DNA from 3 places in the Kutzneria viridogrisea DSM 43870 genome. Region 2 is predicted to be linked to each of the others. Evidence: riboswitches for the same ligand, from Rfam matches in the RefSeq annotation. Region 2 holds a riboswitch; each other region holds the start of a gene.

Evidence for each region. A riboswitch is a leader RNA that binds a small molecule or an ion and turns the genes downstream of it on or off. The one in region 2 is predicted to bind glycine.
Region 1: it holds a riboswitch for glycine, as region 2 does, so the genes downstream of both, KALB_RS38350 (L-serine ammonia-lyase) here and gcvT (glycine cleavage system aminomethyltransferase GcvT) in region 2, are expected to answer to the same signal.
Region 3: it holds a riboswitch for glycine, as region 2 does, so the genes downstream of both, gcvP (aminomethyl-transferring glycine dehydrogenase) here and gcvT (glycine cleavage system aminomethyltransferase GcvT) in region 2, are expected to answer to the same signal.

Annotation. Positions count from the first base shown of each region.
Region 1 covers NZ_CP007155.1:8,796,615-8,807,078, reverse strand. Annotated here, with positions in the region: gene KALB_RS38375 (PucR family transcriptional regulator) at 15-1,556, opposite strand; partial or broken gene KALB_RS50365 (glycosyltransferase 87 family protein) at 1,640-2,014, shown strand; gene KALB_RS49675 (hypothetical protein) at 2,022-2,264, shown strand; gene KALB_RS38365 (alpha/beta fold hydrolase) at 2,598-4,259, shown strand; gene KALB_RS38360 (alpha-L-fucosidase) at 4,316-6,634, opposite strand; gene KALB_RS38355 (glycoside hydrolase 5 family protein) at 6,706-7,920, opposite strand; glycine riboswitch at 8,020-8,113, shown strand; gene KALB_RS38350 (L-serine ammonia-lyase) at 8,272-9,645, shown strand; gene KALB_RS47975 (group II intron maturase-specific domain-containing protein) at 9,898-10,014, shown strand; gene KALB_RS38345 (hypothetical protein) at 10,156-10,449, opposite strand.
Region 2 covers NZ_CP007155.1:9,108,511-9,118,974, reverse strand. Annotated here, with positions in the region: gene KALB_RS39900 (AfsR/SARP family transcriptional regulator) at 93-2,930, opposite strand; gene glyA (serine hydroxymethyltransferase) at 3,383-4,657, opposite strand; gene gcvH (glycine cleavage system protein GcvH) at 4,654-5,040, opposite strand; gene gcvT (glycine cleavage system aminomethyltransferase GcvT) at 5,056-6,165, opposite strand; glycine riboswitch at 6,190-6,278, opposite strand; glycine riboswitch at 6,279-6,373, opposite strand; gene KALB_RS39880 (helix-turn-helix transcriptional regulator) at 6,506-7,129, opposite strand; gene KALB_RS39875 (hypothetical protein) at 7,403-8,041, shown strand; gene KALB_RS39870 (AfsR/SARP family transcriptional regulator) at 8,201-10,464, shown strand, end outside.
Region 3 covers NZ_CP007155.1:4,081,286-4,091,749, forward strand. Annotated here, with positions in the region: gene KALB_RS48540 (helix-turn-helix domain-containing protein) at 1-242, shown strand, start outside; gene KALB_RS18205 (helix-turn-helix domain-containing protein) at 421-993, shown strand; gene KALB_RS47620 (hypothetical protein) at 1,274-1,426, opposite strand; gene KALB_RS18210 (hypothetical protein) at 1,661-2,326, shown strand; gene KALB_RS44020 (hypothetical protein) at 2,632-2,838, shown strand; gene KALB_RS47625 (hypothetical protein) at 2,890-3,030, shown strand; gene gcvH (glycine cleavage system protein GcvH) at 3,523-3,906, shown strand; gene garA (glycogen accumulation regulator GarA) at 4,020-4,484, shown strand; gene ftsR (transcriptional regulator FtsR) at 4,481-5,194, shown strand; gene KALB_RS18235 (bifunctional nuclease family protein) at 5,325-5,798, shown strand; gene KALB_RS18240 (peptidylprolyl isomerase) at 6,142-6,831, shown strand; gene KALB_RS18245 (MerR family transcriptional regulator) at 7,094-7,681, shown strand; glycine riboswitch at 7,737-7,838, shown strand; gene gcvP (aminomethyl-transferring glycine dehydrogenase) at 8,007-10,464, shown strand, end outside.

The DNA of each region.
Region 1 (10,464 bases), 310 kb from region 2:
GTCTAGACCAGTCCTCAGGCCCAGTGGATCGTCACGAGCTGGCAGAGCAGTGCAAGACGTACGTCCGGTTCGTCCATGTCCACCGCGGCGAGTTCGCCGAGCTTCTTCATCCGGTACCGGAAGGTGTTGGGGTGGATGCTCAGCGCCGCGCTGGCCGCACGGGGGTCGCCCGGGTGGCGCAGCCACTCGAACAGGGTCGCCAGGTACTCGCTGCCGTGCGCCTCGTCGTGCGCGCGCAGCACCGGCACCGGTCCGAGCTCGGTGATGCCCGAGGCGTGCGCGGCCTGCGCGGCCCGGTGCAGCGCCAGCGGGGCCCACACCTCCTCGTAGGTGGCGACCCGCTTGCCCGTGCTGCCCGTGCGCAGCAGTCCCAGGGTCTCCTCGGCCTGCGCCCGGGACACCGGCAGCTCGGCCAGCGGCACCGGGCTGCCCGCCGCCACCAGCGACTCGCCCGCCGCGAGCACCTCGCGCAGCGCGGTCCAGCCGCCCTGGCCCGCGCTGTCGGGCACCACCGCGTACAGCACCCCGTGCATCTCGGCCACGGCGGGTCGGCGCCCGACCCCGCGGGTCATCCGCTCCCACAGGGCCAGCCGCACGCCCTCCGCGTCGGCCTCGTCCACCCCCGAGGTGCCGATCGCGATCACCCGGTGCGGGGCGTCCTCCAGGCCCAGTTCGGCGGCTGCCGTGCGGGTACCGGCGTTGCCCGCCAGCACCGCGCGGACCAGTTCCGCCGAGCGCATCCGCTCCGCGTCCACCCGGGCCCGCCTGCGCAGCAGGTGCAGCGCCACCACCGGCCCGGTGTCGGCGAAGGCCGCCGAGCGCTCGTCGGTGACCGCCCCGTCCACCACCGCCCACATGGAGCCCAGCAGTTCCCCGCCCATCCGGATCGGCACGATCAGCCGGGGCAGCGTGCCGTCCCGCTGCGCCGGTACGAAGATCACCGACCGGCCCTTGCTGAGCTGGCGGAACACCCCGCGCGAGCGGAACCGGGCCAGCACGTCGTCGGGCACCCGGCGGCCCATGATGGTGGACACCCTGGCCGGGTCGGTGCGGTCCTGGCGGGCCGAGTAGGCCAGCACCCGGGAGTTGGCGTCCTCAATGGTGACCGGCGCGTCCACCACGGCGGCGATCGCGTCGGCCAGCCGGAACAGGTCGCCGAACTGGTCCGGCTCACCGTCGGCGGAGCCCGACTCGTCATCGGCCGCGGCGTCCAGCACCGCCCGCAGCAGCCACACCAGCTGCGCCCAGGCCGCCTCCTGGCGCACCTCGACCACGGCCACCCCGGACTCGCGCGCCGCCGCCAGCACCACCTCGTCGGCGGCCAGCGGGGGCTTGAGCAGGACCCCGGCCGCCGCCCTGGAGTGCCGGACCAGCTCCACCGCGTCGCGCCGACTGCCCGCGGCCACGCCCAGCACCAGGTCACCGGCGGCGGTCGGCGTGCGCCGCCCGCCCTCGGCGATCACCACGTCGGTCACGCCCTGCACCTCGGCCGCGGTGAGCACCGCTCGCAGCAGCGTTGGCCCCACGCGGTCCACAACGCCCTGCACCGTCACCATGGACGCCATGCTGCCACTTCGGCGCACGCGCAACCGCTCGTAGCGCGCCCCCGCGCGTCACCACCGAGGCCCTGGACTGCCTGGTGCGTTCCCCACGCTGGCCGTGCGGGCTACTCGTGGGCATCGCGGCCGCGGTGAAGCTGACCCCGCTGGTGTTCCTGCTGTACTTTCTGGTCAAGCGCGGCCGCCGGGCGGCCCTCGTGGCAGGGGGGAGCTTCGCGGCCAGCGTGCTGCTCGGCTTCCTCGCGGCGCCCGGGGACTCGGTGCGTTACTGGACCAGCGCGGTGTTCCAGACCGACCGGGGCGGCAAGCTCGACTCGCTCGGCAACGCCTCCATCCGCGGGCTGCTCGCCCGCGGCCACCTGTCCGACTCGCAGCAGACGGCCGTGTGGCTGTTCTGCGCGGCGATCGTCCTGGTGCTGGCCGTGGTGGGCATGCACCGGGCGCGGGGACACCCACGCGCTGGTGGTCAACGCCTTCGCCGGACTGCTGGTGTGCCCGCTGTCCTGGTCGCACCACTGGGTGTGGATCATTCCCGCGGTCATCGCCTTCGTGGTCACCGGGGTACGTGGACGCGACGGGTTCACCAGCTGGCTCGCGGTCATCGGCGTGGTCCTGTGCGGGCTCCCCACAGCCCTGGGCGGGGCCTCGGGCGAGTGCTACGTCGGCTTCGCGGTGCTGGTGCTGATCTGCCTCACCTGCGGCTAGGGGCTCGGCGACCGCGGCCGGTCCGCGTTCCCGGACCTGCCCAGCCGGGTGCGCACTGCGGAACCGGTGTCGGCGTAGGTCGAGGCTGTTCCCCCATTGGTTGTAGTGCATTCGGGGGATGACGCTGAGGTGGTCCTGCCTCGCTCTTCCTGCGAAAACGCAAGTCCTGCATGTACTTTCGGGCTGGTTTCGGGGCGGAGTCGGTATCACGTAAAGCAAATTGCAGGTAATCCTTTGGTATGACGAACGCCCACCGACAGACTGATGTGCGCTCATTTGATTACTCCTAGTGTCGGCCGCACTTGGCTTCGGTCACGACCTGAGGGGAAGTCGATGTCAGCAAGCAGATGGAGTCGGTGGGCCTGCGCAAGCCTGAGCGTGATGGCCGCCGTGGGCACGATGGCGGGGCTGGCTCCCACGGCACTGGCGGCCGAGTCCGCGAAGGTGCCCGCGGGTCTGGCCGAGTTCTACGGCCAGCAGCCCAAGTGGGAGCCCTGCGCCAAGGACGGCCAGCTCGCGAAGTTGCAGTGCGCCACCCTGGTGGTGCCGATGAACTACCGCAAGCCCGGTGACGAGCGCATCTCGGTCACGATCAGCAAGCTGCCCGCCAAGGACACCGCCAAGCGTCGCGGGGTGCTGTTGATCAACCCCGGTGGTCCCGGTGGTTCCGGCCTGAGCATGCCGCTGGCCTTCGCCGACCGGCCCATCGCGCAGACCTACGACCTGATCGGCTTCGACCCGCGCGGGGTCGGCCGCTCGACCCCGCTGCTGTGCGAGTACACCCCGCCGCTGGGTGACCTGCCCTCGCGGCCGACCGACGAGCAGTTCGCGCTGTTCACCGCGCAGGCGCAGACCGAGGAGTCCGACTGCGAGCGGGCCGCGGGCGGGCTGCGGCCGTACGTCAACACCCCGAACACCGCGCGGGACATGGACGTCATCCGCGGCGTGCTCGGCGAGAAGAAGATCAACTACCTGGGCTTCTCCTACGGCACCTACCTGGGCGCGGTCTTCGGCAGCCTGTTCCCGGCCAGCCTGGACCGCAACGTGCTGGACTCCTCGGTCAGCCCGGACTGGATCTGGCGCGAGCAGTTCAAGGAGCAGGCGGTGGCCATGCGCGCCAACGTCGACGCCTTCTACAAGTGGCTGGGTGAGCGCAACTCCGTCTACGGGCTGGGCAAGTCCCAGGCCGAGGTGTTCGCCACCACCGAGGCGCTGGCCGCCAAGCTGGCGGACAAGCCGATCACCAACCCGCAGTTCGGCAAGGTGGACCGCACCGTCTACGACGCGCTGGTCGGCCTGAACTCGCGCTACCGCCCGCTGTGGGACACCCTCGGCAAGCTGGTCAAGACCTTCAAGGCCGCCGCCGACGGCACCGCCGCCGCTGACTCGGCCGCGGTCGTGGACGCGGGCAAGGCCGCCAAGCTGCTCAACGACCTGGGCATCGCGCAGACCACCAGCGGTGTGTTCCAGACCGTCACCTGCGAGGCCGACTGGCCCAAGGACCTGTCGATCTACTACAGCGACATGAAGCTGTACCGGGAGAAGTACCCGTACGGCTACGGGGTCGGCCGGGCCGCGGCCAACCCGTGCACCTTCCGCAACTTCGCGCTGACCGACAAGGTCACCGACCTCAAGCGCAACGGCTACCCGACCGGGCTGGTGATCCAGGCCGAGGGTGACTCGCAGACCCAGTACGACGGCGGCCCGGCGATGGCCACCAAGCTGGGCGACCAGCTGGTGTCCGTGGCCGACGAGGGCACGCACGGCCTCTACAGCCGCAACGCCTGCGCCTCGGACATCATCGACCGCTACCTGGTCGACGGCGTGCTGCCCGGCACCCGCACCACCTGCCAGGGCGACCCGCGCCCGAACGTGCCCGCCGACGGCAAGACCGCCCTCGCCCCGAGGGCTGCGAACGAGGCGCCCAGCACCTCGCTGACCGACGCCGTGCAGCAGTACATCTCCACGAAGAAGCTCACTGCTGGCGTGTTCTGACCGAAGTCCTGAAAGTGCCGTATGCGACATCAGATGTCGCATACGGCACTTTCATATCAGCGCCAGGTCACCTTGAAGACCCAGGCGTGCTGGCCGGAGTCGGCGGCCGCGGCGGGCACGTCGATCACCAGCGAGCCGCCTCGCTGGGTCCAGGTGAGCGGCCCGTTGTGGCCCAGCAAGGTGATCTGGTCGTTCGGTCGGATCGGCACCGGGGCGTCGACCACGAGCTGGCTGCCGGGCTTGACCAGCGAGCTGATGTAGAACGCCTCGTTGGGCTTGACGGTGAACCGCAGGTCGCCGAGCTGGGCCATGCGCGCCCAGTAGGTGGTCCCGTAGATCGACTCGCCGTTGACCTTGAGCCAGGCGCCGGTCTCCCGCAACCGGGTCTGCATGATCTCCGGGATGGTGCCGTCCGCGCGCGGACCGATGTCCAGCAGGAAGTTGCCGTTCTTGCTGACGATGTCCACCAGCGTGTGCACCACCTCCTCGGCGGTCATGTACATGCTGTCCGGGGTGGCCTTGTTGTAGCCGTAGGAGCGCGGGTCCAGGCCCCGGCTGGCCTCCCACTTGGCCACCACCGTGTTCGGGTACGTCGCGTACTCCGGGGTGGTGAAGTCGTGCACCCCGATGCCGGACCGGTCGTTGATGGTGACTTCCTTGGCGCGCGGGCGGTTCTTGGCGTGGTTGAAGTACTCGGCCATCACCCGGCGGCTGTCGTTGGCCCCGCCGATGTCGCACCAGATCACGTCGGGGTCGTAGCCGTGCACCAGTTCCAGCATCTGCGGGGCCTGGTAGTCCCTGACGAAGTCACGCCCCGACCTGTAACCGGTGTAGGGCAGCGCGGCCCCGGTGTACGGGTTGCGCGGGGCGTGCCCCATCCACGGCAGGTCGGGGTTGAACCACTCGGGCATGGAGAAGTACAAACCGTTGTGCAGCTGCGGGGTGTAGCGCCGGGACGCCTCGAACAGCTCCTTGACCAGGTCCCGCTTCGGCCCCATCTTGGCGGCCGTGCGGTCGGACACCTTCGAGTTCCACAGCGCGAAACCCTCGTGGTGCTTGGAGGTCAGCACGTAGTACTTGGCGCCCGCGTCCACGAACAGCTGCAACCACGAGCGAGGGTCGAACTTCTCCGCGGTGAACTGCGGGATGAAGTCGTCGTAGTTGAAGTTCTCCCCGTAGGTTTCCTTGTGGTACGGGAAAACCGCGTTGTTCGGGTCCTGCATCCACTGCCAGTACCACTCGGCGTACTGCTTGCCGGGCGGGGACCAGGCGGGCACGGAGTAGACGCCCCAGTGGATGAAGATGCCGAACTTGGCGTCGTTGAACCAGTACGGGGACTGGTGGGTGCTCAGCGAGCCGTCCACCGGCTGGTAGTCCGGCACGCCGAGCACCAGTGGCGTCGAGCGCTGGTCCACCGTGCCGTTCCTGGTGTAGGCCACGACGGTGCCGGTGGCCTGGGTTCCTTCCCGCACACCGTGTTCACGCCGGATGCCGATGCGTACCCGGGCCTCCTCCCCGGGCGCGAGCCAGCGCACGGTGGCCGGTTCGGTGGTCCGCGCGCCGCGCACGTCCACGCGCACGGCCAGCCCGTCGGCCGCGGTGATCCACTCGGTGCCCAGGTTCAGCACCGTGGCCTCCACCGACTGGGCCCCGCCCTCGCCGAGCAGGCCCGTCGTGGACCTGGCCGTGCGCACGACCACGGCCTTGCCGGTGACGGCCGGTTGCAGGCTCAGCGCGAACACGTGCAGGCTGGACTTGTTGGCCTGCGCGGGATTGGTCGTGGGCAACGTGATCGCCACCGCGTCGCGCCCCGCGTCCAGCCACAGCTGCGCGGAGTCGATCGACACCGGGTTCAGGTCCTTGCTGCCGTCCGCGGCGTACCGGTACGGCGCGGTCAGCGAGCCGCGCGCCCCGTACCAGTCGGACCCCGACAGGCTCGCCTGCGTGGTCGTGCCGTCCGCGTAGTGCACGGTGGCCGGCCCGCCCGCCGCCCCGTACGAGCAGGACACCAGCAGCATCGCCGAGGTGTAGCGGCCCTTGGGCAGCGTGATCCGCTGGCCCATGGCGACCACGTTGTTCTTCGCCCCGGGCGCAGAGGAGGGGAACTGGTAGGGCACCCCGTCGACCACGATCCGCCCGGCCGCGAACACCTCGGCCGGGTAGGTGTAGCCCGAGCCGTCGAAGTTGCCGTCGTGGAGCGCGATGGAGTCGATGCCATCGTTGTCGAAGTAGCCGTCGAGCGGTACGGGGACCGGGTCGGGCACCGTGGTGGCCGGTGCTGCGCTGGCGAACGCGGTGCCCGTGCCCGAAACCGTGGCCAGCACTGTCGCTCCCAGTGCCATGCCCAGGACGTTCCGGCGTGGATAGGTCGGCATTGAGCCTCCTGCGCGCGGCGATTCATCGGATGACTGAATCCTGTTGTGGCCTACCTCACGCTGTCAACCCGTCAGGTGACGTCGCCCAACTGGACCAGTTCCGTGATGCCCCGGGCTGCCAGGTAGGCGGAATCATCCGACCTGTCCGCCAGTACGGTGGCCACTCGCACGCCCTGCGCGGCCAGCCGCATCCAGGCCTCGAAGAACGCCCCGCCCGGCCCCGACTCGCGCCGCGAGTCCAGCCCGCCGCCCTCGAAGACCAGTGCCGTCTTGCGCACGGCGGGCTGTGGCGGCGTGCTCCGCAGTTCGCGCACCGCCCGGCTCACCGTCTCGGCCAGCGGCTTGCGGCTGCCATCGGTGCGCAGCAGGCCCAGGCCGTACTCCAGCACCGGGTAGTCCACGAACCGGCGGTCCACGTCGTGCGAGCACCACCAGGTCACGCCCCAGACGTCGGCGCAGGTCGTGACGTTGGCAAGCGTTTGCGCGGCGTATTCCGGGGCGTCCGCGACCGGGATGTGCGGGTCGGGGGCGCCCAGCTCCTGCACCCAGATCACCCGGCCGACCTCGCCGTAGGCCCTGGCCAGTTCCGTGCCGTACTCGGCGAGGTGGGTGACCTCAGTGGACAGCGGGCCGTAGCGGCGCGCGCAGTCCAGGCTGAACACCCACGGGTGCACGGTGGTCATGGCGCCCTTGCGCGCGCTGGCCTGCGGGGTGAACGGGTGGCCGTCCACGTACCAGGCGTCGTCGAAGGCGGAATGGCAGTGCGGGTGGTCCGGGTCGGCCTGGGCGCAGACCGCCAGCAGGTGGTCGATCCACGCGTCCACCTGCTCGGGGGTGCAGGGGTTGTGCGGCACGAGGTTGTTCATCTCGTTGCCCAGGGTCATGCCCAGGTAGTTCGGCTCCCCGCGCAGGGCCGTGGCCAGGGTGCGCAGCAGCAGCGCCTGGCCCGCCAGCACGTCGGGGTCGGTGAAGACGTTGCGCTGGTGCCAGGTCTGCGTCCACGAGGGGTAGAAGTCAAAACTGGACAGGTGGCCCTGGATGCCGTCCACGGAGACGTCCAGCCCGGCCGCCGCCGCCAGCCGGACCAGCTCCAGCAGTTGCTCGACCGCCCGCTCCCGCACCACGCCCCGGTTCGGCTGGAACACCGGCCAGATCGGGAAGACCCGCACGTGGTCCAGGCCCAGCCCGGCGAGGTCGTCCAGGTCCTTGCTGATCGATCCCGGGTCGAAGTCCAGCCAGGCGTGCCACCACTGCTGGGACGGGGTGTAGTTGGCGCCGAACCGCATTAGCTCTCCTTCACGCTCGTGCCGCCAACACTTCCGGTCACCTACAGTGGGCGTCAACAACTCCAAACAGGCCGAGTACCCGCGTTCGTCGCGTGGTGCACAGCCCGGTCGGGAGAGCTCTCGGTTCACGCCGGGGCGCCGAAGGAGCAAGCACTCCCCGCACACTCTCAGGCAACAAGACCGGCCGGGCGAGGCGACTCTGGAAAGAGTGTGCGCGGTCGTGCACGCCCACCCACGGTGCAAGCTGTCGCGGTCGTGGCGGTGAAGCTCTCAGGTCCCATGACAGAGGGGGAGCCAACCGACTGACCTGGTTCGGGACCCGACCCGACCACCGCACCGTGGAGTGACCGTATGGCCATCAGCGTGTTCGACCTGTTCTCCGTGGGGATCGGGCCGTCCAGCTCGCACACCGTGGGGCCGATGCGCGCCGCGAGCATGTTCGTGCGGCGGCTGCGCGAGGCCGGGTTGTTCGACCGGACCACCCGGGTACACGCGCAGCTGTTCGGCTCGCTGGGCGCCACCGGGCACGGGCACGGCAGCCCCAAGGCCGTCATGCTGGGCCTGGAGGGGGAACAGCCCGAGCTGTGCGACCCCAGCAACGCCGACGACCGGGTCGCCGAGATCCGCCGCGACCGCAGGCTCACCCTGGGCGGGCAGCGGCCGATCGAGTTCGTCGAGGACACCGACCTGGTCATGCACCGGCGCAAGCAGTTGCCCTTGCACCCCAACGGCATGAGCTTCGCCGCGCTGGACGCCGATGGCACCGAGCTGGACAGCGCCGTGTACTACTCCGTCGGCGGCGGCTTCATCGTGGACGAGACCGCCAGCGGCACCGACCGGATCAAGCCCGACAGCACCCCGCTCGCGCACCCGTTCACCACCGGGGACGAACTGCTCGCCAGGACACGGGAAACCGGCCTGTCCATCAGCGACATCATGCTGGCCAACGAGTTGGCCTGGCGCGAGGAGTCCGAGGTCCGGTCCGGGCTGCTGCACATCTGGCAGGTCATGCAGGACTGCGTGGAGCGCGGCTGCACCGTGGAGGGCGTGCTGCCCGGCGGGCTCAAGGTCCGGCGCAGGGCCGCCGACCTGAGGCGCGGGCTGTCCAGCGAGCACTTCACCACCGACCCGCTGCGCGTCATGGACTGGGTGACCCTGTTCGCCCTGGCCGTCAACGAGGAGAACGCGGCGGGCGGGCGGGTCGTCACCGCCCCCACCAACGGCGCCGCCGGGATCGTGCCCGCCGTGCTGCACTACTACGCCCGGTTCGTGCCCGGCGCCAACGAGGACGGAGTGGTCCGGTTCCTGCTCGCGGCGGGCGCCGTTGGTGTGCTGTTCAAGGAAAACGCTTCCATCTCCGGTGCCGAGGTGGGCTGCCAGGGCGAGGTCGGCTCGGCCTGTTCCATGGCCGCAGCCGGGCTCGCCGAGGTGCTGGGCGGCACCCCCGAGCAGGTGGAGAACGCCGCCGAGATCGCCATGGAGCACAACCTCGGCCTGACCTGCGACCCGATCGGCGGCCTGGTGCAGATCCCGTGCATCGAGCGCAACGCGCTGGCCTCCATCAAGGCCATCACCGCCGCACGCATGGCACTGCGCGGGGACGGCGCCCACTTCGTGTCCCTGGACAAGGTCATCAAGACGATGCGCGAGACCGGCCGGGACATGAAGGACAAGTACAAGGAGACCGCGCGCGGCGGCCTGGCCGTCAACGTGATCGAGTGCTGATCACTGCCTCCGACCTGCGGCGACCTTTTTCGTTGCCACTCGGCACTTCTCGCCACTGCGCGAAGTCTGACGGCCTGGCGATGACCTGATCTTGGTCCGTCCAGACCCCTGCGTCATCCCGACACGAAGCCGATCCTGCGGACGGTGGTGCCGGGTCAAGGCGTGCTTTCTCGCCCTGTCCCGGTGCCGCCGGCCGTGGTCATGATCGTTCCTCGCTCGCGAGAGTCAGCTTGTTGCTTGTGCTGGCAGGACGTGAACCTGGCGCTCGATGTCCTGCTGCGCCAACTCAACCAGGTGCTGCGGGGCTGGACCGCCTACTTCAAGCACGGATCGTCGAAGGCAACCTTGTTGCCTGATCGCATGCGATGAGGGCGAGGATGAAATCCTCCCTGGCGAAGCGGCGTCCGATCGCCAGACCGAGCTGGTGCCCGACGCCTCGCGCTCATCTCACTTCTTGCGACGCTGCCGACCCGTTGGTCGCGGCGGCGAACGCCGCCGCGACCAACACCCTCACTGGTCGACCGGTGCCGGCCAGGGCTTCTGCTTGTCGAGTTCTTCGTGCACGAGCTGGAGGAAGGCGCGGACCTCGTTCTCGCCGTACGGCGGTTCGATGTCCGCGGTCACCGGGTCGGACTGCCCGAGAGCCTGCGCGATGGCCTGTGAGTACGCCTGGGGGCCGTGCGAGAAGTACTTGCGGGCGAGCATGGCCTCGGCCATGCTCGTCGCCACGTCGCGCTCCAGGCTCGGCGCGCGGAACAGCCCGTAGATCACCGAGTTCAGCTCGGCACGGTGGGCGATGGTCATCCTGCTCCCCTTCGG
Region 2 (10,464 bases):
TGGGGGGCGTTGGAGGAGACAGCCGCCCGTCCCGCGTACCGGTGGTGGGAAGGCACCACCCATCAGCACGACGCGTCCGGCGGCGCGGCGGTTCAGCCCAGTTCCGCCAGCAGCGCGCTGATCTCCTCGGCCTGCGGCGCGCCCAGCTCGTCGAAGACCTCCAGCGCCCTGGTCCAGGACTGCCGTGCGGCCTCCGGTTCCCCGCTGTCGCGCTGCACCGCGCCCAGCGTGCGCAGCACCCGGGCGGCCCCGTGCCGGTCACCGAGCTCGTTGAAGATCTCCAGCGCGTGCACCGCCTGCGCCCGCGCCTCGTCCAGCCGCCCGATCACGTGGTGGATCGCGGCGAACTCGGTCAGCCCGGCCGCCTCGCAGCGCCGGTCCCCGGTCTGCCGCACCAGGTCCAGTGACTCGCACAGGTGGCCAAGCGCGGTGTCGAACTGCCCGAGCCCCTGGTGGGTCTTGGCCATGTTGTACATCGCCATGCCCTCGCAGCCGCGGTCTCCGAGCTCCGCGAAGATCTCCAGCGACTGCCGGAAGTGCTCCAGCGCCTCCTCGGCCCGGTCGGTGTCGGCGTAGGCCGCGCCGAGGTCGTTCAGCGCGGTGGCGGTGCACTGCCGGTCACCGATCTCCCGCGACAGCCGCAGCGCCTCCTCGTAGCACCGCAGGGCCTCGTCGTACTGGCAGTGGTGCCAGTACGCGCCGCCCAGGCTGGTCAGCAGCACCGTCACCGCACCCGGCTTGTTCACCGCCCGCGCCGAGGCCAGCCCGGCCCGGTGGGTCACCGCCCAGTCCTCCCAGTGCGAGCGGAGCTGGAAGAAGCCGTGCAGCACCGAGGCCAGCCGCCACGCGGTGTCGTGGTCCCCGCTCTCGTGCGCGTGCAGGCAGATCGCGACCAGGTTCATCCGCTCGGCGACCAGCCAGGCCAGCGCCTGCTCGTAGTTCTCCAGCCGCTGCGGCAGGCAGTGCTGCACCGGCTGCTCCAGCGGGACCGGCCTGCGCTGCGGCATCAGCAGGCGGTCCGCCAGGTGCGCGGTGTGCAGGTACCACTGGACGAGCCGGTACACGGCAGCGCGCCGCTCCGCCTCGGTCTCCTCGTCCTCGGCCCGCTCCGCGGCGTAGACCCGGACCAGGTCGTGCAGCCGGTACCGGTCCCGGCCGACCTCCTCGATCAGGTGGCCACCGGCCAGCCCGTCGAGCACCCTGCGGATCACCGGCACCGGGCGGCCGGTCAGCGCCGCCGCCGCTGCCGTGCTGATGTCCGGCCCCGGGTGCAGGCCGAGCAGCCGGAACGTGCGCGTCGCCTCCGGCTTGCACGCGTGATAGGACCAGGAGAACACCCCGCGCACCGCGGTGGACTCGTCGTCGGGTGCGGACAGCACGTCCAGCCGGTCCTGCTCGATGGACAGGGACTCGACCAGGTCGTCCACGGTCAGGTGCCTGCGGTCGGCCAGGTTCGAGGCCACGATGCGCAGCGCCAGCGGCAGGTGCCCGCAGCGGGCCACCAGCGCGGACACCGCGGCGGGCTCGGCGGCCACCCGCTGCGCGCCGATGCTGTGTTCCAGCAGGGAGACCGACTCCGCCTCGGACAGCACACCCAGGGTGATCCGGTGCGCGCCGTCGCGGGCCACCAGCCCGCCCAGCCGGTTGCGGCTGGTCACCAGCACCACGCAGCTGGCCGAGCCGGGCAGCAGCGAGCGCACCTGGTCGGTGCTGGCCGCGTTGTCCAGCAGCACCAGCATCTTCTTGCCCGCCACCATGCTGCGGAACATGCCCGCCTGCTCGTCCGGGTCGGTGGAGACCTGCTGGGCGTCCACCCCCAGCCCGCGCAGCAGCTGCCCCAGCGCGTCCCCCGGCACCAGCGGCGGCTGCTGCGGGTCGAACCCGCGCAGGTTCACGTAGAGCTGGCCGTCCGGGAAGCGCTCGGCGATCCGGTGCGCGAAGTGCACCGCCAGCGCCGTCTTGCCGATGCCGCCCGAGCCGTCGATGGCCGCGATCCGCACCACGTTGTCGTCCCCGGCCAGGAACTGCTCCAGCTGGACCAGTTCCGCCTCGCGGCCGGTGAAGCCGCCCATGTCGTGCGGCAGCTGGGCGGGCACCACACGGCGCGTGGTCACCCGCTCGGTGGGACGGGGCGTCGAGGTGCCGCTGAGCGCCGCCTCGTTGGTCAGGATCCGCTCGTGCAGCCCGCGCAGCTCGGGACCGGGCTCGACGCCCAGCTCCTCGGCCAGGTGCCGACGGGTCTCCCCGTAGACCTCCAGCGCCTCGGCCTGCCGCCCGCTGCGGTACAGGGCGGTCATCAGCAGGCCGCGCAGCTGCTCGCGCAGCGGGTGCTCGTGCACGATCCGGGACAGCTCGGCGACGACCTCCGCGTCCCGGCCGGTGCGCAGCATCAGCTCGGCGCGCTGCTCCAGCGCCGTCAGGTACATCTCGGTGAGGCGGGTCCGCTCGAACTCCGAGAACGGTCCGGGTATGCCCGACAGCGGGGTGCCCCGCCACAGGTTGACCGCGGCCTCCACGTTGCGCAGCGCCGTGTCCACGTCGTCACTGGTGGCCGCCAGCCTGGTGCGGCGCAGGTGCTGTTCGAAGGCCACCAGGTCCAGCTGCCCGTCGGCCAGCCGCAGCACGTAGCCCGAGCCCGCGTTGGCCAGCACCTTGGCCGGTGCCCGGTGCGTGCGGTCCGGCTCCAGCGCCCGCCGCAGGCCCGCCACGTAGGTGTGCACACTGCCCTCTGCGCTGACCGGCGCCTGCTCGCCCCACAGCCCGTCGATCAGTTCGCCCCTGGCCACCGGCCTGCCCACCCGGCTGGCCAGCACCGCCAGGACCGCCCGCTGGCGTGGCGCACCCAGGTCCAGTTCCACCTCGCCGTTCCAGGCGCGGACCGGCCCCAGCACTTCGACCCTGATGAGGCCGTTGGCTCCCTGTGGGTGCATCCAGGCTCCTCTCCCACCACCAGTGTGGCTGGTTCGGAGCCCTTCTGTCTGTGCGGCTGGCCCATTCCGAGTGGTGTCGAATGGGCGGGACGGCTGTTCGGAGCAGACATGGGATGTTCAACGTGAGAGCGCGAACACCGCTGGTACGGGTGGTCATCCCGCTGAAACCGCAGGCCCAGGTCGTCTCGCGTGCCGCGGGCTGTGAGAGCGCTCGCACATTCATGATCGACTACTGGGAACTCCTTACGGATCCCTTGCGCTCGAAGAAATTTTCTGGGAAGTCGATCACATTGGCCTGTAAACGTTTACTTCATGACGATTCCTCGTGTTCGGCACCCAGGTAAAGCGAATCGAATTCGTCTTTACTGATGAATGACAACAGTGTCATGAAGGTGCCGTTCACTGCGTTCAACGCAGTGAACGGCACCTTCATGACCAGGCGGAACCGCGCTCTACAGCGTCGGGTAGAGCGGGAACTTCTCGGTCAGCACGGTCACGCGGCCGCGCAGTTCCTCGCGCAGTTCCTCGCCGAACTCCGGGGCGAGCGCGCGGGCGAGGATGTCGGCGACCTCGCGGAACGCCTCGTCGTCGAAGCCGCGGGCGGCCAGCGCGGGGGTGCCGATGCGCAGGCCGGAGGTGACCATCGGCGGCCTCGGGTCGAAGGGCACCGCGTTGCGGTTCACGGTGATGCCGATCTCGTGCAGCCGGTCCTCGGCCTGCTGCCCGTCCAGCTCGGACTTGCGCAGGTCGAGCAGCACCAGGTGGACCTGGGTGCCGCCGGTGAGCACGGTGGCGCCAGCCGCGGCCACGTCGTCACCGAGCAGGCGCTCGGCGAGGATGCGCGCACCGGTCAGGGTGCGCAGCTGGCGCTCGCGGAACGCCTCGCTGGCGGCGACCTTGAAGGCCACGGCCTTGGCGGCGATCACGTGCTCCAGCGGGCCGCCCTGCTGGCCGGGGAACACCGCCGAGTTGATCTTCTTGGCCAGCTCCTGGCGGCACAGGATGACACCGCCGCGCGGACCGCCCAGGGTCTTGTGCGTGGTCGTGGTGACGATGTCGGCGTGCGGCACCGGGTTCGGGTGCAGCCCGGCGGCCACCAGCCCGGCGAAGTGGGCCATGTCCACCATCAGGTAGGCGCCCACCTCGTCGGCGATGCGCCGGAACGCCGCGAAGTCCAGCTGGCGCGGGTACGCCGACCAGCCCGCCACGATCATCTTCGGCTTGTGCTCGCGGGCCAGCCGCTCCACCTCGGCCATGTCGACCTGGTAGTCGGACTCCCGCACGTGGTAGGCGACCACGTTGTACAGCTTGCCGGAGAAGTTGATCCGCATGCCGTGCGTCAGGTGCCCGCCGTGCGCCAGGTCCAGGCCCAGGATGGTGTCCCCGGGGTTGAGCAGCGCGAACATGGCGGCGGCGTTGGCCTGCGCCCCGGAGTGTGGCTGCACGTTGGCGTGCTCGGCGCCGAACAGCGCCTTCACCCGGTCGATCGCCAGCTGCTCGATGACGTCCACGTGCTCGCAGCCGCCGTAGTACCGGCGCCCCGGGTAGCCCTCGGCGTACTTGTTGGTCAGCACCGAGCCCTGCGCCTGGAGCACCGCCAGCGGGGCGAAGTTCTCCGAGGCGATCATCTCCAGGGTGCCGCGCTGGCGGCCCAGTTCGGCGTCGATGGCCGAGGCGACCTCGGGGTCGAGCTCGCCAAGCGGGGTGGTCAGCTCGGGCGGGGTCATTCCGCGGCCTCCTCGATCAGCGCGGCGTACTCGTCGGAGCTGAGCAGGCCGTCCTGGCTCTCCTCGGCGCGCACTGTGAACAGCCAGCCGTCGCCGAACGGGTCGGTGTTGACCACGGCGGGGTCGTCGGCGACCTTGTCGTTGACGGCCACGACCTCACCGGTGACCGGGGCGAACAGGTCGCTGACGGACTTGGTGGACTCCAGCTCCCCGCAGGGCTCGCCCGCGGTGACGGCGGAGCCGACCTCGGGCAGCTGCACGTACACGATGTCGCCGAGCGACTCGGCGGCGAACGCGGTGATGCCGACCTTGGTGAGCCCGTCGGTGACCGACACCCACTCGTGCTCGGCGGTGTACTCCAGGTGTTCGGGAACGGCGGTCATCAGTTGTGCACCCTTTCAGGCGGATCGGCGGTAGAACGGCAGCGCCACGACCTCGACGGGGGACATGGTGCCCCTGATGTCGACGGCCAGCGCGGATCCCGGTTCGGCGCGTTCGGTGTCGACGTAGGCCATGGCCACGGCGTGTCCCAGGGTCGGCGACGGGGCGCCACTGGTGACCACACCCAGCTCGGCACCGGACTCGGGATCGACAACACGGTAGCCGTGCCTTGGCGCCCGGCGACCCGGTGCCACCAGGCCGACCAGGCTCCGGCTCGGCGTGGACTTGGCGGCCACCTCCAGCGCGGCCCTGCCCACGAAGTCACCCGGCTTGTCCAGCTTCACCACCCGGCCAAGACCCGCGTCGTACGGGGTCAGCTCGGCGGTCAGCTCGTTGCCGTACAGCGGCATGCCCGCCTCCAGCCGCAGGCTGTCCCGGCAGGACAGGCCGCAGGGCACGACCCGGCCCGTCTCGTGCAGCGCCGTCCACACCGCCTGCGCCGAGTCCGGGGCCACGAACAGTTCGAAGCCGTCCTCGCCGGTGTAGCCGGTGCGCGCGAGCAGCACGTCCACGCCCGCGACGGTGGTCGGGTACGAGGCGTAGTAGCGCACGGTGGACAGGTCGGTGGGGGTCAGCGCGGCCAGGATCCCGGCGGAGTCCGGGCCCTGCACGGCCAGCAGGGCGTAGCCGGTGGACTCGTCGCGGACCTCGGTGTCGAACCCGGCACCGCGGGTGATCAGCGCCTCGGCGACGACGGTGGCGTTGCCCGCGTTCGCGACGACCAGGTACTCGTGCTCACCGGTGCGGTAGACGATCAGGTCGTCCAGGATGCCGCCGTTCTCGGCGCAGATCATCGTGTAGCGGGCCTTGCCCACGGCGATCGCCGAGGCGTGGCCGACCAGGGCGTAGTCCAGGGCGGCACCGGCCTGCGGGCCGCTGAGCACGATCTCGCCCATGTGCGTGAGGTCGAACAGACCCGCGCTGCCGCGGACCGCGTTGTGCTCGGCGAGGTCGCCCTCGTAGCGCAGCGGCATCTGCCAGCCTGCGAAGTCGGTGAACTTCGCGCCGAGCTTCTCGTGCACGTCGTGCAGCGGTGTGCGCCTGGTCACGGCGTCCGCGGAACTCATGGAGACCCCTCGCTGTCGGAGTGAGCCTCCCCCTCTGTCATGGGCCTGAGAGTTTCGCCGCGCGAGCGGCTTTCACCTTCGGCGAGGTGCGAGCACCTGCTTTTCAGAGTCGCCTGGTCCGAGCGGTGTGGGTGCCTGAGAGATTCCGGGGAGGGATTGCTCCTTCGGCGCCTGCCCGGCTTCGGCAGGACTCTCCCGCACGGCGTCAACGGCGCGAGCGTGAAGTTGTCGGTCTTGCGGGGGGCAACGGTATGTGGCCGCGCCCCGCAGCGTCAACCACGGCGAAGCCCCTGGTTCCAGGCGCCCCTCCGCGCCTGGAACCAGGGGCTTCGACCGATCTCTAGATCACACCCGCGCGCATCGCATAGGCCACGGCGTGCGGCCGGTTGCGCAGGCCCAGCCTGCTCATCACGGCGTACACCACGTTCTTCACGGTCCGTTCCGAGTACGACAGCTTGGTGGCGATCTGGGCGGTGTCCCAGCCCTCGGCCATCAGCCGCAGCACGTCGATCTCCCTGGGTGCCAGCCCCGAGGCGGTCAGGCCGTTGGGGCGCAGCACCTCCTTGTGCAGCCGCTCCACCTGTGACAGCAGCGAGCCGAGCAGCGTCGGCGGCATGTCGCCCATGCCACGCTTGGCCGCCAGCACCGCGTGCACCAGTCGGTCGCCACTGGCGGCGGCCTTGGGCAGCACCCCGACCACACCGCACTCCACAGCGGTGAGCAGGTCGGCGTCGTTGAAGCGGTCGGTCACCAGCACGATCTTGACTGAACCCTGGTCAGCGGTCCTGCGCAGCAGACTCATCACATCGGCGTTCACGGTGTCCACGCACACCACGAGCACGTGTGCCTCGGACAACCGGCTCGCCGGGACGACCTGCACCTCGCTACGGGCACGCAGGTAGCTGATGGCCCCAGCCAGCGTGATCGGATCGCCCGCATGCACGGCCACCCACACTCTGTCCATCTGCTTCCTCCTCGACGGTGATCCCCCGGGTACACAGCGTGCAACCGCTCTCTTCAGAGGATCTTCACGCCGCCTCCACGCCATGTAGACCGGCGCTGACCTGCGTGTTCGCTCCACGTTGCGCCGCATCGGCCCGGCGCAAGGGGTAATCGGGCACAGAGTTTGCCCGTCCGTCGAAACCTTCAGCTTCCCGCCAGCCAGAGACCTGTTGACCAGCAATTGGCTGTCGTACCCTTGCACAATTGCATTTGCCTCGGGGAGGAGGATCGCCAGGTGCTCGTCGCGGATGCCGTGATCGTGTCCGATGCCCCGCCCCAGGTCGATTCCACGCCGCTGCGCACCGCGCTGGCCGCACTCGCCGGGCAACTGCCCGACGACCTGCTCTGCACCGCACGCCGCTGGCTCGCCGAGGGCCGCACCACCGAGGTGGCCAGGTCCGTGGCCTTCGCCGCCGTCCACCAGCGGGTACCGCTGACCGAGACCAACCAGGACGCACTGGTCCGCGCCCTGCTGTCGGCGGGCGAGGACCCCGTTGCCCTGCGCGGGCTCGCCCCCGCCGACCACCCGCCCGCACTGCCCTACACCTTCGGGCTGGGCGGCTGGTCCGCCGAGGACACGGTGGACGACGCCGCCGTGGCCGCGGTGAGCGGCGAGCCCGGCGCGGAGGGCCTGTGGCGGGCGTGGCGCGCACCGATCGACGGCGCCCCGTGGCCCGAGCCCAAGCGGGTCTACCTGGTGCAGGCCGCCGAGGAGACCGACCTGGTGGCGCTGACCGCACGCGCGCAGCGGGCCATCTGCGCGGCCGGCGAACCGCACCCGCAGGTGGAGATCTACTGCTACGGGGAACAGCTCCCCGCCTATCAGTACACCGTCCGGCGCAACGGTGAGCTGCTCTGGGTGCGCCCTGCCTGAACTGGGCCAGGTTTTTGCCCAGTCATCCCCGCTTGGCTATCCCGTGGTGACCAGCGACACTGTTCACTGGGGGTACGTCCCCGGTGACCCGTATGGCGGGCCGCCGGGCTGGGAGGACGCTGGATGGCCGAGGGCCTGGGCACGGTTTCAGGTGTGGGAGTGGGGATCAGGGTCGCGCTGCTGGGACCCGTTCGTGGCTGGGCCGCGGAGCGCGAGCTGGAGCTGGGCGCACCGATGCAGCGCGCGCTGTTCGGTCTGCTGGCGGTCAACGCCAACCGGATGGTGCCGCGCTCGGAGCTGATCTTCTCGCTGTGGGGTGAGCAGGCTCCGGCCAGTGCCGAGGGCAGCGTGCACACCTACGTGGCTGGTCTGCGCAGAACGCTGGAGCCCAACCGGACCCAGCGCGCGCCGTCCACGGTGCTGATCAGCACCGGGGCGGGCTACCTGCTGCGGATGAACGAGGAGCTGCTCGACGTCACGGCCTTCGCGGCGCACCGCGAGCGGGCGAGGTCGCTGCGGGCCGAGGGCAGGCAGACCGAGGCGGTCGCCGAGCTGGACCGGGCCGTGGCCCTGTGGCAGGGCACCCCGTTCGACGGACTGGCCTGCCCCTACGTGGACAGCGAGCGGGCCAGGCTCAGCGAGCTGCGGTTGCAGGTCGTGGACGAGCGCGCGGAGCTGATGCTGGCGTTGGGCCGCCACCACGACCTGGCCGCCGAGCTGCCCGGGGTGGTCCGCGAGCACCCGCTGGGTGAGCGGCTGCGCTGGCTGCTCATGCTCACCCTGTACCGGTGCGGGCGGCAGGCCGACGCGCTGGAGGTCTACCAGGACGTGCGCCGGGTGCTGGCCGAGGACCTGGGCGTGGAGCCCTCCGCCGAACTGCGCCAGCTGCACGCCCAGATCCTGCGCAACGACCCGGGGCTGGCCGCCCCGCGCGCCGTGGGCGGGCAGTTGACTGCGGGCGCGGTGGTACCGGCGCAGCTGCCGCACGACGTGCCGGGCTTCACCGGGCGTGAGGCGGAGCTGACCCAGTTGACCGAGCTGCTGGACGAGGCGGGCCGCGGGGTGCTGATCACCGCGGTGGACGGCTCGGGCGGTATCGGCAAGACCGCGCTGGCGGTGCACTTCGCACACCGGGTGAGCCCGCGTTTCCCGGAGGGCCAGCTCTACGTGAACCTGCGCGGGTTCGACCCGAGGCTGCCCCCGCTGATGCCCACCGACGCGCTGGGCTACCTGCTGCGCGGCCTCGGTGTGCCGCCCAGGCAGGTGCCCGCCGACCTGGACGACCAGGTCGGCATGTACCGCAGCCTGGTCGCGGGCCGGCGCATCCTCGTGGTGCTGGACAACGCGGCGACCACCGACCAGGTGCGCCCGTTGCTGCCCGGGGACGGGTCCTGCGCGGTGATCGTGACCAGCCGCAACAGGCTGAGCGGGCTGGTGGCCCGCGACGGGGCCAGGCGGATCACCCTGGACCTGCTCAGCACCGAGGAGTCCCTGCGGCTGATGGCCGCCATGCTGGGGCCAGGCCGGGTCAACGCCGAGCCGGACGCGGCCGAGCAGCTGGTGCGGCTGTGTGGCTACCTGCCGCTGGCGCTGCGCATCGCGGGCGACCGGGCGGCGACCCACCCGCACCTGCTGCTGGCCGACCTGGCCGCCGAGCTGTCCGACGAGCGCGACCGGCTTGACGTGCTGGCACCGGAGGACGACGAGTCCACCGCGGTCCGGGCGGTCTTCTCCTGGTCCTACCACGCGCTCAAACCCGAGACGGCACGCGTGTTCCGCATGCTGGGGCTGCACGTGGGGCCGGAGATCAGCACCCCGGCCGCCGCGGCGCTGGCCGGCCTGTCGGTGCCGACCACCCGGCGGCTGCTCACCGACCTGACCGACCGGCACCTGCTCGACGAGGTGGACCGGGACCGGTACCGGCTGCACGACCTGCTGCGGGTCTACGCCGCCGAGGAGGTGCTGCACGGGGAGGACGCCCGCGACCGGGACGCGGCCGTGGACCGGATGATGGACTTCTACCTCTACACGGCGGACAACGCGGACAACGCGCTGCGCGGCCAGGACTGCGACATGCCGGTGGGCAACCCGCCGCCGGAGTGCCGTCCGCTGACCTTCGACGGCTACCTGGCGGCCTTGCAGTGGTTCGACGTGGACGGGGTGAACCTGTTCGCGCTGGACCGGCTCGCCGCGCAGACCTGGCGGGACCTGACCGTGTGGCGGTTCGGCGTGGTGCTGTGGGAGTACATGCGCCTGCGCCGCGACTGGGAGCGGATCATCGAGGTGTCCGAGTACTCCATGGCCGCGGCCCGCCGCATGGGCGACTCGGTGGGCGAGGCGCTGTCGCTGAGCTCGATCGGGGCCTCCTACGTGCACCTGGGCCGCCCACAGGAGGCGATGGAGCACGTGCGCCGTATGCCCGC
Region 3 (10,464 bases), 4.8 Mb from region 2:
GAGCGTTGCAGTACGCCTTCCGGTCCCACCACAGCACCACCCCGCTGGGTTACCTGCGCAGGGTGCGCCTGGACCGCGCCCACCAGGACCTGCTCGCCGCCGACCCCGCGAGTGGCGACACCGTCCCGATGATCGCGCGCCGTTGGGGGTTCGGCACGCTCTTCCGGTTCTCCGCCCTCTACCGCGCGACCTACGGCCGGTCTCCCGGCCACACGCTGTCCTGCACCGTCCAGGAGCAGTGATCCGTGGCTGCCTCGCCTGCGCCGTCCCAGGACTTGCTGTTCCAGACCTCCGACCACGACCGCGCGGTACATCCTGCTGGGCCAGGTCGCCACCACTGCCGAGGCCCGTGAGGACACGCCGCTCCGGTTCACCGAGCCGCGCCCCAGCACATCGGCCGCCGCGGGCCCGCTGACAAGAATGATCGACTACCTGGACGGCGCCATGCGGGAACCGCTCGTGGCCGGTGCGGCCGGGCGGCTGCTGAGCGCGACAGTGCTGGCGATCTTCCCGAACACCGCGCTCACCGAGCCCACGATCGAGGACCGGCGCGACGCCCACCCGCGCACCCTGCGGTGTGCCATCGTCCTCATCGAAGACCACGCGCACCTGGACATCAGCGCCGCCGACATCGCCGCGGCCGCCCACGTCACCATCCGTGCGCTGCAGTACGCCTTCCGACGTCACCTCGACACCAGTCCGATGGGCTACCTCCGCCAGGCCCGTCTGCGGCAGGCCCACCAGGAGCTGCTGGCCACCGATCCCGGCACCGGGGTCACGGTCACCCAGGTCGCCGCCCGCTGGGGCTTCTTCACACCCCGGCCGCTTCGCCCACTACTACCGCGAAGCCTACGGCCGACCGCCCCACCAGACCCTGCTCCGCGACCTACCCTGGCCCGCCTCAGAGCAGACTCCGGACCGCGGCATGGAACCGTCCGGAGTCTGCTCTCCCGGGGGGCGGGGCGACGCGGTCCGGGGCGAGTTGCCCAGTGACCTTTACCGTCAGATGACAGTCTGCCGTCCCCGCGCGCTCCGGGCAGCACGCCAAACGAACCCGCGTCATGGCAGCCCAGCGGCCACACCATCCGCGAAACGAAACCCGGATCGGATCCACGGTTCTCGTCCGGGCCCCGCGTGCCGACCTCGAGCCACTGCCCACGCCAGCGCCACCTGTGCCGGAAGTCCTCTTCGGGCAGGTCCTCGAGCGAGGAGAACCTTCCGGCGGGAAGCCCTTACCGCAGAACAGGATGCGCGCGACCGGGAGGCGAGGGAACTACCCCAGGGGGCTCTCCGCTGCCAGGCTGGAGCGCGCCACGAACGGGAAGTCCTTGCTCGCCAACACCATCGCGCCGACACCGAGCCTGCTCGCCTGACATCCGTGTGCGGAGAACACCGCCCTGGACTGCGCCACTCTGACCCTGCCCATTGGACTGGGCGCACCCGGCAACGGGCACCTTCGGGCTGGCACGCACTGCCCTGCTGTACCGCCCAAGGGCTAGCGGGACGGAGCAAGCCCGCTCCGGGACATTGTTATTGCGCAAAGCAATCAGCGGTCAACGGTGTGTTACGACATTCGTGTGGACCGAGCCCAATGTCCTGCACGTCGACGGAGGCCCTGGCGATGCTGATGCCTTCACCGCCGCCGTCGTGAGGAGTGCACGTGCCCAGCGGTCAGGACCAACCCAGGGACGAGAAGGGAAGATGGGTCAAGGGATCTACGGCGGGGACGGTCGTCGGGGCGGCTGTGGTGGCCGGACTGGTCGCCACGGCGAGCGGCGCCGGGACCAGTGCCTCCATCGGGTCCGCGCTGGACGCCGGGGCGAGCGCGCGGTCGGGTTCGGGCAACACCGCGAAGAGCCGGGACGCCGCGGGCCGCGGGGACCGGCTCACCGCCTGGGAACGGGCTGGCCTCAAGGAGATCAAGAGGCAGGTCACCCATCAGCTCCGCTGTGGTGTCCAGTCCACCGGTGCGGTCCAGCGGTACTTCCTGGGACATCCCTGTGACAAGCTCGACCAGTTGCTCTTCCTCGTCAGTGACGGTCAGGGCAACGACATCCTCGGATCGGTCGTGTGGGTCACGATGCCCTCAACCGCGTCGGCCGCTGAGTTAAAGTCCATTGAGGACGTTGGCGGCAGCGGTGACGTGACCCAGTTCGGCACCGAGGCACTGGCGCTGGGCGGCATCAAGTTCACGGGAATGCACTACGCGTCCCGCTCCGACGGGCGGCTCATGGTTGTCGCGGAGACCGAGCCGGTGCACGGCAGTCCGTCGGACGCGCTGCTCAAGGACGTGGCGACCATCGCGGATCTGTTGCCCCCGTTGTGACCGCGTGCGCGGTCCTCCCAGGATCCGCCGCGTCCTCATCGCGAGTCGCGGGACAGTCCACGGCTCAGGTACTGGATTGTGCGCGTGGCAGTGTCGAAGGCGTCGGGATTCCCGGTTCGAGGAGATCCCACCATGTCCTGCTTCTTCGACCCTGCCACGGCACCGCGACCACGGTGGTCAACTGGCAGCCGCCGCACGGGGTTGCCCGGTCGATCGCGGTTGGACCGCGGCCTCAGCGACCGCGCGGACACCGTGATCACCCTGTTCCGCGCCGGAGCCACCCCGCCGCCGCGACCGACCTGGTGGTGGCGCGCACCGGTCAGGGCGTGCACGACCCGCAGGAGGCCCTGCTCATCGCCGGTCAGCCGCACGGCCTGCTGACCAGGCCGCTGCCCGGTGGCGGCGCGGCGATGGTGGCGCAGGACTGCACCGAGGCGGACCGGACAGACACCGCGTTCCTCCAGTACGTCCTCGGGGCACCGCGGTCATCGCCGCGCTGGTGGCACTGGTGAGCTGGCTGGTGCTGGGGCGGGCGCTGCGCCCTGGACGAACTGGTCCGGGGGTTGGTCGAGCTGGCCACCGACCTGCCCGCCGCGGCCGAGGACTCCGCGCAGCGGTTCCGGCACCGCACCGGCCGCACCGTCACCGTCATGGCCACCGACCCGGTCCCGGTGCTGGCCCGGCCGCGCGCGTCGCGGCGTTGAGATGCCGAGATCACCTGGCTGGAGTCGAGTTCGGCGAGGAATTCTCGCCTGCCATTGGTGTGCTGGCCATTTACCCGGCATGCCGGGCCGTCGCCCCACGGCAATCGAATCGTGGCCACTTCGTGCCAACTCGCACAACACCTCGCCGGGTGTTGGTGGAGTCCGTCGTCGACCGCCCTGATCTGTCCGCGAGAATTCCGCCGTGCTCGTCGAATCAACACCTGGAGATGTGGCGCGCATCACACTTACTGTACGGTGTTGGCGGAGCGGCGCGGCAGTGGTCCGGTTCGGCGCCCCAGAGGTCTGTCGCGCTGGGTCCGCGACTCCAATGGGTGCTCGAACTGCTCAACGGGCGGCCTCAGCCTGGCCCGGTAGATCACGATCTCGGTACGGTGGGGCCCGTGGAGCGGCGGTGCGTGCGGACCTGATGGGATTCTCGTCCTCTACGCTCGCCCAATCCGGTGATCAGCAGGCAGAAGGAAGGCTCGTTAGGTGGTTCCCGAGCAACTGAAGTACACCCCCGAGCACGAGTGGGTGGTCCTGGTCGGTGAGTCAGTGGTGCGCATCGGCATCACCGACTACGCCCAGAACCAGCTCGGGGACGTGGTGTTCGTCCAGCTACCGGAGGTCGGCGAGCGGGTGACCGCGGGCCAGACCCTGGGTGAGGTGGAGTCCACCAAGAGCGTCTCGGACATCTTCGCGCCGCTGGCCGGTGAGGTCACCGCGCGCAACGACGAGCTGGACGGCAGCCCCGAACTGATCAACACCGATGCCTACGGCGCGGGCTGGATGGTCGAGCTGCGGCTGGACGACGCGAGCGCGCTCGACGAGCTGCTGGACGGTGCGGGCTACAGGGAACTGGTGGACCAGGGCTGATGTCGATCTTTCAGAAGCTGTTCGGCTGGATGGGGAGCCGCTCCCGGCGCGATCAGTCCGGCACGGTAGGTTTGAGCGGTCCCGAAGGATCCACCAGCAGGAGGCGAGCTCAGGTGAGCACGAACGACGGGCCCGGTGTTCCGCCGGAGCAGTCCCCGGAGCGGACCACGATCTTCCGGGCCGACTTCCTCGCCGACGCCGAGGGCGTCGAGGCCCCGGTCCAGGAACCGGCTGTCGCCGGTGTCGACGCACTGCCTGCCGGGTCGGCCCTGCTGGTCGTCAAGCGCGGCCCCAACGCGGGTTCCCGGTTCCTGCTCGACCAGGACACCACCAGCGCGGGTCGGCACCCCGACAGCGACATCTTCCTCGACGACGTCACGGTCTCCCGCCGTCACGCCGAGTTCCGCCGTGAGGGCGGCGAGTTCCTGGTGATCGACGTGGGCAGCCTGAACGGCACCTACGTCAACCGGGAGCCGGTGGACCACGCGGTGCTGGCCAACGGCGACGAGGTGCAGATCGGCAAGTTCCGCCTGGTGTTCCTCACCGGCCCGGGTTCCGGGGGCCAGGGGGCGCAGTGACCTCGGCCGGGCGGCCACAGCGCGATGGGTTGAGCATCGGGGCGGTGCTGACGCAGCTCCGCCCCGAGTTCCCCGACGTGACCATCTCCAAGATCCGTTTCTTGGAGTCGGAAGGCTTGGTCCGCCCGGCGAGGACACCCTCGGGTTACCGCCAGTTCACCGAGGCCGACGTCGCTCGGCTGAGGTTCGTGCTGGCGGCCCAGCGGGACCAGTACCTCCCGCTGAAGGTGATCAAGGAGCAGTTGGACGCCGCGGACGGCTCAGCCCAGCCGCGGCCGTTGCGGGCACTGCGCGAGGGCGACGGCCTGCCCATCCCCGAGGACTTCGCAGGCGGCCACGAGGTGCGGATGACCCGTGAGGAGCTGTTCGCCGAGACCGGCGTGGACGCGCGCATGCTGTCCGAGCTGGAAACCTATGGCCTGGTCCGGCCCGGTGCCGCCGGGTTCTACGACGCCGACGCCGCGCAGTTGGTGCGCACCGCCGTCGCGTTGACCGGCTTCGGTGTTGAACCCCGTCACCTGCGGGCCTTCCGCGCCTCGGCGGACCGGGAGATCGGTCTGCTCCAGCAGATCGTCGCCCCGCTCTACCGCCAGCGTGACCCCGACGCCCGCCAGCGCGCCGACGAGGTCGTGCGCGAGCTGGCCTCGCTCTCGGTGGCACTGCACGTACTCCTGGTCAAGACCGGGCTGCGAGGGGCCGTCGGTGGGTGACCTGGTGATCTTGGCAACTGTATTACAGGCGAGCGTCGTGCCCGCATGGCGGGTAGCGTCGGATCACACGGTGGGGGATCCTCGTGAGTACGGGGACGCCACGGTCGTGCACTGAGGGAGGCGAGACCCGATGAGTGAGATGCGCGTTGTCGGCGTCCGGGTGGAGCTGCCCGCGAACAGCCCGATCCTGCTGCTGCGTGAAGCCAACGGCGACCGCTACCTGCCGATCTGGATCGGTCAGGCCGAGGCCACGGCGATCGCGATCGAACTGCAGGGTGTGCGGCCCGCACGACCGCTCACCCACGACCTGCTCAAGGACGTGATCGGCGCACTGGGCAGGCAGTTGCAGCAGGTCCGCATCACCGACCTGCAGGAAGGCACCTACTTCGCCGAGTTGGTCTTCGAGGGCGACATCCGCGTCTCCGCGCGCCCCAGCGACTCGGTGGCGCTGGCACTGCGCGTGGGCGTGCCGGTGCACGCCGAGGAGGCCGTGCTCGCCGAGGCCGGGCTGATCATCCCGGACGAGCAGGAGGACGAGGTCGAGAAGTTCCGGGAGTTCCTGGACTCGATCTCCCCAGAGGACTTCCGCGGCGCCGATACGTGACCCGCTGCGCTCTTGGCGATCCTCCGGATCGCGGCGTCTCCGCTTAGGTCCAGAGACCGGTGCGAAGACGCGGCCCCCGGGGCTGGCGGAGTGTGGTGCCCTCGCTCGTGACTGGTCTCTTTTGACTGCTGGACAGACGCGGTCGGCCTGACTCGGGGCGGTCCAGAGACCGGCGCGGAGACGGTGCCCGCTGCGCTCTTGGCGATCCTCCGGATCGCGGCGGGGCCCCCGAGGCTGGCGCTCCTGGCGGGGTGGGTGGGCTCCCGACTTTTGGGGGCTGTCGGGGTGGGGTGTGCTGGTTAGGCTGGCCGACCGCCATCGTCTAGCGAGAGGTCAGCAACCCATGCGCAGGAGCCGGGTCCTCGCCATCGCCACGCTCGCCATCGCACTGAGCGTGACCGGAGTCGTGTCCGCCAGCGCCGCACCCGCCACGGTCCAGTCGGGGCAGGCGGCCACGGCCGCGGCCGCCGACACGGCCTGCACCTACACCAAGGCGGTGCCCGCCGACCGGTTCAAGGGCATCCCGGTGTTCGACGCCGCCAAGGCCGCCAAGCCGTACACGGCCAGACTGCACACCAGCCAGGGCGAGATCGCCTTCCAGGCCCTCACCGACAAGGCCCCGTGCACGACCTTCTCCTTCCGCTTCCTCGCCGAGCACGCCTACTTCGACCGCACGCACTGCCACCGGCTGACCACCCAGCGGATCTACGTGTTGCAGTGCGGTGACCCGACCGGCACCGGCAGCGGCGGCCCCGGCTACTCCTTCCCCGACGAGAACCTGACCGGGGCGACCTACCCGGCGGGCACGGTGGCCATGGCCAACGCGGGCCCGAACACCAACGGCAGCCAGTTCTTCTTCGTCTGGCAGGACACCAAGCTGTCCCCGGCCTACACCCCGTTCGGCCGGGTCACCGCGGGCATGGACGTGCTGCGCAAGATCGCCGCGGCCGGTGAGGACGACCAGAACAATCCCGGGGACGGCTTCCCGAACCTCTCGGTGCGCTTCCGGCACGTGTCGATCTCGTCTCGGTGATCTTGAGGAAAGAGTTTTCCCGGTACTGGTTGACAGGGAAAACTCTTTCCTCACTCTCCGTAGATCGCTTCATCGATTCGGGGAAGCTCCACTGCGGAGCGTCACCATCAAGTCGACATTGAGGGTTTGGCCTCCCGCGCGTCGCGTTGACCCGTCCCATGGCCCGACTTACCGTCAGGGAGGAGTCGGGCGCGCGTCGTGGTCAGCCACCAGTGCGTCCCGTGTCGTCGCCGGTCGTCAGACCGGGCGAGGGGAGGCAGTCGTGGTCGAGCAGAGCCTCGACAATGAGGGGCCCAGCAGGGCCGCAGCCGGCGAGCAGGGTGCCCTGTTCCCGGACGCCTCGCTGCCCGACGAGATGGTCGGCTACCGCGGCCCCGCGGCCTGCCAGATCGCCGGTATCACCTACCGGCAGCTGGACTACTGGGCGCGCACCGGCCTGGTCGCGCCCACCGTGCGCAGCGCGCACGGCTCGGGCAGCCAGCGGCTGTACTCCTTCAAGGACCTGTTGGTGCTCAAGGTGGTCAAGCGGCTGCTGGACACCGGGGTCTCCCTGCAGAACATCCGGGTCGCCGTGGACCACCTGCGCCGCAGGGGAGTGCGCGACCTGGCCAGGATCACGCTGTTCAGCGATGGTACGACCGTGTACGAGTGCACGTCCCCGGAAGAGGTCGTGGACCTGCTCCAGGGCGGGCAGGGCGTGTTCGGCATCGCGGTCAGCGGGGCCATGCGCGAGATCAGCGGCACGATCCACGAGTTCCAGGCCGAACGGGCCGACGGGGTCGTCGAGGAGCTGGAGCCGCTGTCCCAGGACGAGCTCTCGCACCGCAGGCGCGCCCGCCGCACCGGCTGACTCACGGTGTTCGCTAGTCGTAACACTCGCGGGGTAGGCTTGCCCCGCAAGTCGTAAACCCCGTGCGGGAGAGTTCGGGCCGGTAGCCAGCCGGTTCGGCGCCGAAGGAGCAACCCCTCCCCGGAACCTCTCAGGCGGCCAGGACCGCACGGGTGAGACGCCTCTGGAAAGCGGGTCGGCCTCGTGCCGGCCCCGCCGACGGTGCAAGCCCGCTCGCGGGTGAAGCTCTCAGGCGCCCGTAGCCGGGCGGGGACAGAGGGGGAGGGCAACGGCAGCACACACCCGTGTGCGGCCTGTGCCCTGTACCCGGAGGCCCTGAATGACGATGGACCGCATCCCGCTCGCAGCGCTGGAGCACGGCACCCCCTTCGCCGACCGACACGTGGGACCGCGCCCCGCAGAGCTGGCCAAGATCCTCGACGTGATCGGCGTCGGCTCGCTGGAGGAACTGGCCCAGCGCGCGGTGCCCGCGGGCATCCGCGGCGGCGACGTGGCCCTGAACCTGCCCGCGCCGGCCACCGAGACCGAGGCGCTGGCCGAGCTGCGCGCGCTGGCCGACCGCAACAACCCGCTGGTGCAGATGATCGGCCTGGGCTACTACGGCACGGTCACGCCCGGGGTCATCCTGCGCAACGTGCTGGAGAGCCCGGCCTGGTACACCGCCTACACCCCGTACCAGCCGGAGATCTCCCAGGGCAGGCTCGAGGCGCTGCTCAACTTCCAGACGATGGTCGCCGACCTGACCGGGCTGCCGGTGGCCAACGCCTCCATGCTCGACGAGTCCACCGCGGCGGCCGAGGCGATGACCCTGGTGCGCCGCGCGGGCCGGTCCAAGTCCAGCCGCTTCGTGGTCGACGCCGACACCCTGCCGCAGACCATCGCGGTGATCGAGACCAGGGCCGAGCCGCTGGGCATCGAGGTGGTCGTGGCCGACCTGTCCCAGGGCATCGAGGGCCTGGGCCTGGGCGGGGACTTCTTCGGCGTGCTGCTGTCCTACCCCGGCGCCAGCGGCGTGGTCCGCGACCAGGAGGCGCTGATCGCCGAGGTGCACCAGGCCGGTGCCGCCGCGGTGGTCGCCGCCGACCTGCTCGCGCTGACCCTGCTGCGCGCCCCCGGTGAGATCGGCGCCGACGTGGTGGTCGGCACCAGCCAGCGCTTCGGCGTGCCGATGGGCTTCGGCGGCCCGCACGCCGGGTACATGGCGGTGCGCCAGGGCTTCGAGCGCCAGCTGCCGGGCCGCCTGGTGGGGGTGAGCGAGGACGCCGACGGCAACCGCGCCTACCGGCTCGCGTTGCAGACCCGCGAGCAGCACATCCGCCGGGAGAAGGCCACCAGCAACATCTGTACCGCCCAGGTGCTGCTCGCGGTGATCGCCTCCATGTACGCGGTCTACCACGGGCCGGAGGGGCTGCGCGGCATCGCCGAGCGCGCGCACCGCATGGCCACCGTGCTGGCGGCCGGGCTGTCCGAGGGCGGCGTGACCGTGGTGCACGGCGAGTTCTTCGACACCGTGCTGGCCGAGGTGCCCGGTGGCGCCGAGCAGGTCGTGGCCAGGGCCCGCGAGCTGGGCGTGAACCTGCGCCTGGTGGATGCCGACCACGTGGGCGTGGCCTGTGACGAGCTGACCACCCGCGCGCACCTCGCGCTGGTGTGGCAGGCGTTCGGCGTCACGGTGCCCGACGTGGACGCCCTGGACAACGACACCGCCGACGCCGTGCCGGTCGCGCTGCGCCGCACCTCGGAGTACCTGACCCACCCGGTGTTCCACCAGCACCGCTCCGAGACCGCGCTGCTGCGCTACCTGCGCTCGCTGTCGGACAAGGACGTGGCGCTGGACCGCAGCATGATCCCGCTGGGCTCCTGCACCATGAAGCTCAACGCCACCACGGAGATGGAGTCCATCACCTGGCCGGAGATCTCCCAGCTGCACCCGTTCGCCCCGGCCGCCGACGCCGAGGGCCTGCTCAGCATCGTCACCGACCTGGAGCACTGGCTGGCCGAGATCACCGGCTACGACGCGGTGAGCATCCAGCCCAACGCGGGCAGCCAGGGCGAGTTCGCCGGTCTGCTGGCGATCCGCGCCTACCACCGCTCGCAGGGCCACGGTGAGCGCGACGTCTGCCTGATCCCGGCCAGCGCGCACGGCACCAACGCGGCCTCGGCCGTCATGGCGGGCATGCGCGTGATCGTGGTCCGCTGCGACGACAAGGGCAACATCGACCTGGAGCACCTGCGGTCCACTGTGGACGCCCACCGGGACGACCTGGCCGCGATCATGATCACCTACCCGTCCACGCACGGGGTGTACGAGGACACCGTGCGCGAGGTATGCGGGCTGGTGCACGACGCGGGCGGCCAGGTGTACGTGGACGGTGCGAACCTCAACGCGCTGATCGGCCTTGCCCAGTACGGCAAGTTCGGCTCGGACGTCTCACACCTGAACCTGCACAAGACCTTCTGCATCCCGCACGGCGGCGGCGGCCCCGGCGTCGGCCCGATCGGCGTGCGCGCGCACCTTGCGCCGTTCCTGCCCAACCACCCGCTGCAGCCCACCGCGGGCCCGGCCACCGGTGTCGGCCCGATCAGCGGTGCGCCCTGGGGCAGCGCCTCGATCCTGCCGATCTCCTGGGCCTACGTGCGCATGATGGGCGCCGAGGGCCTGCGCCGGGCCACGCTGACCGCGGTCGCCGCGGCCAACTACATCGCCCGCAGGCTGGACGAGCACTTCCCGGTGCTCTACGTGGGCGAGGGCGGCTTCGTCGCCCACGAGTGCATCCTCGACC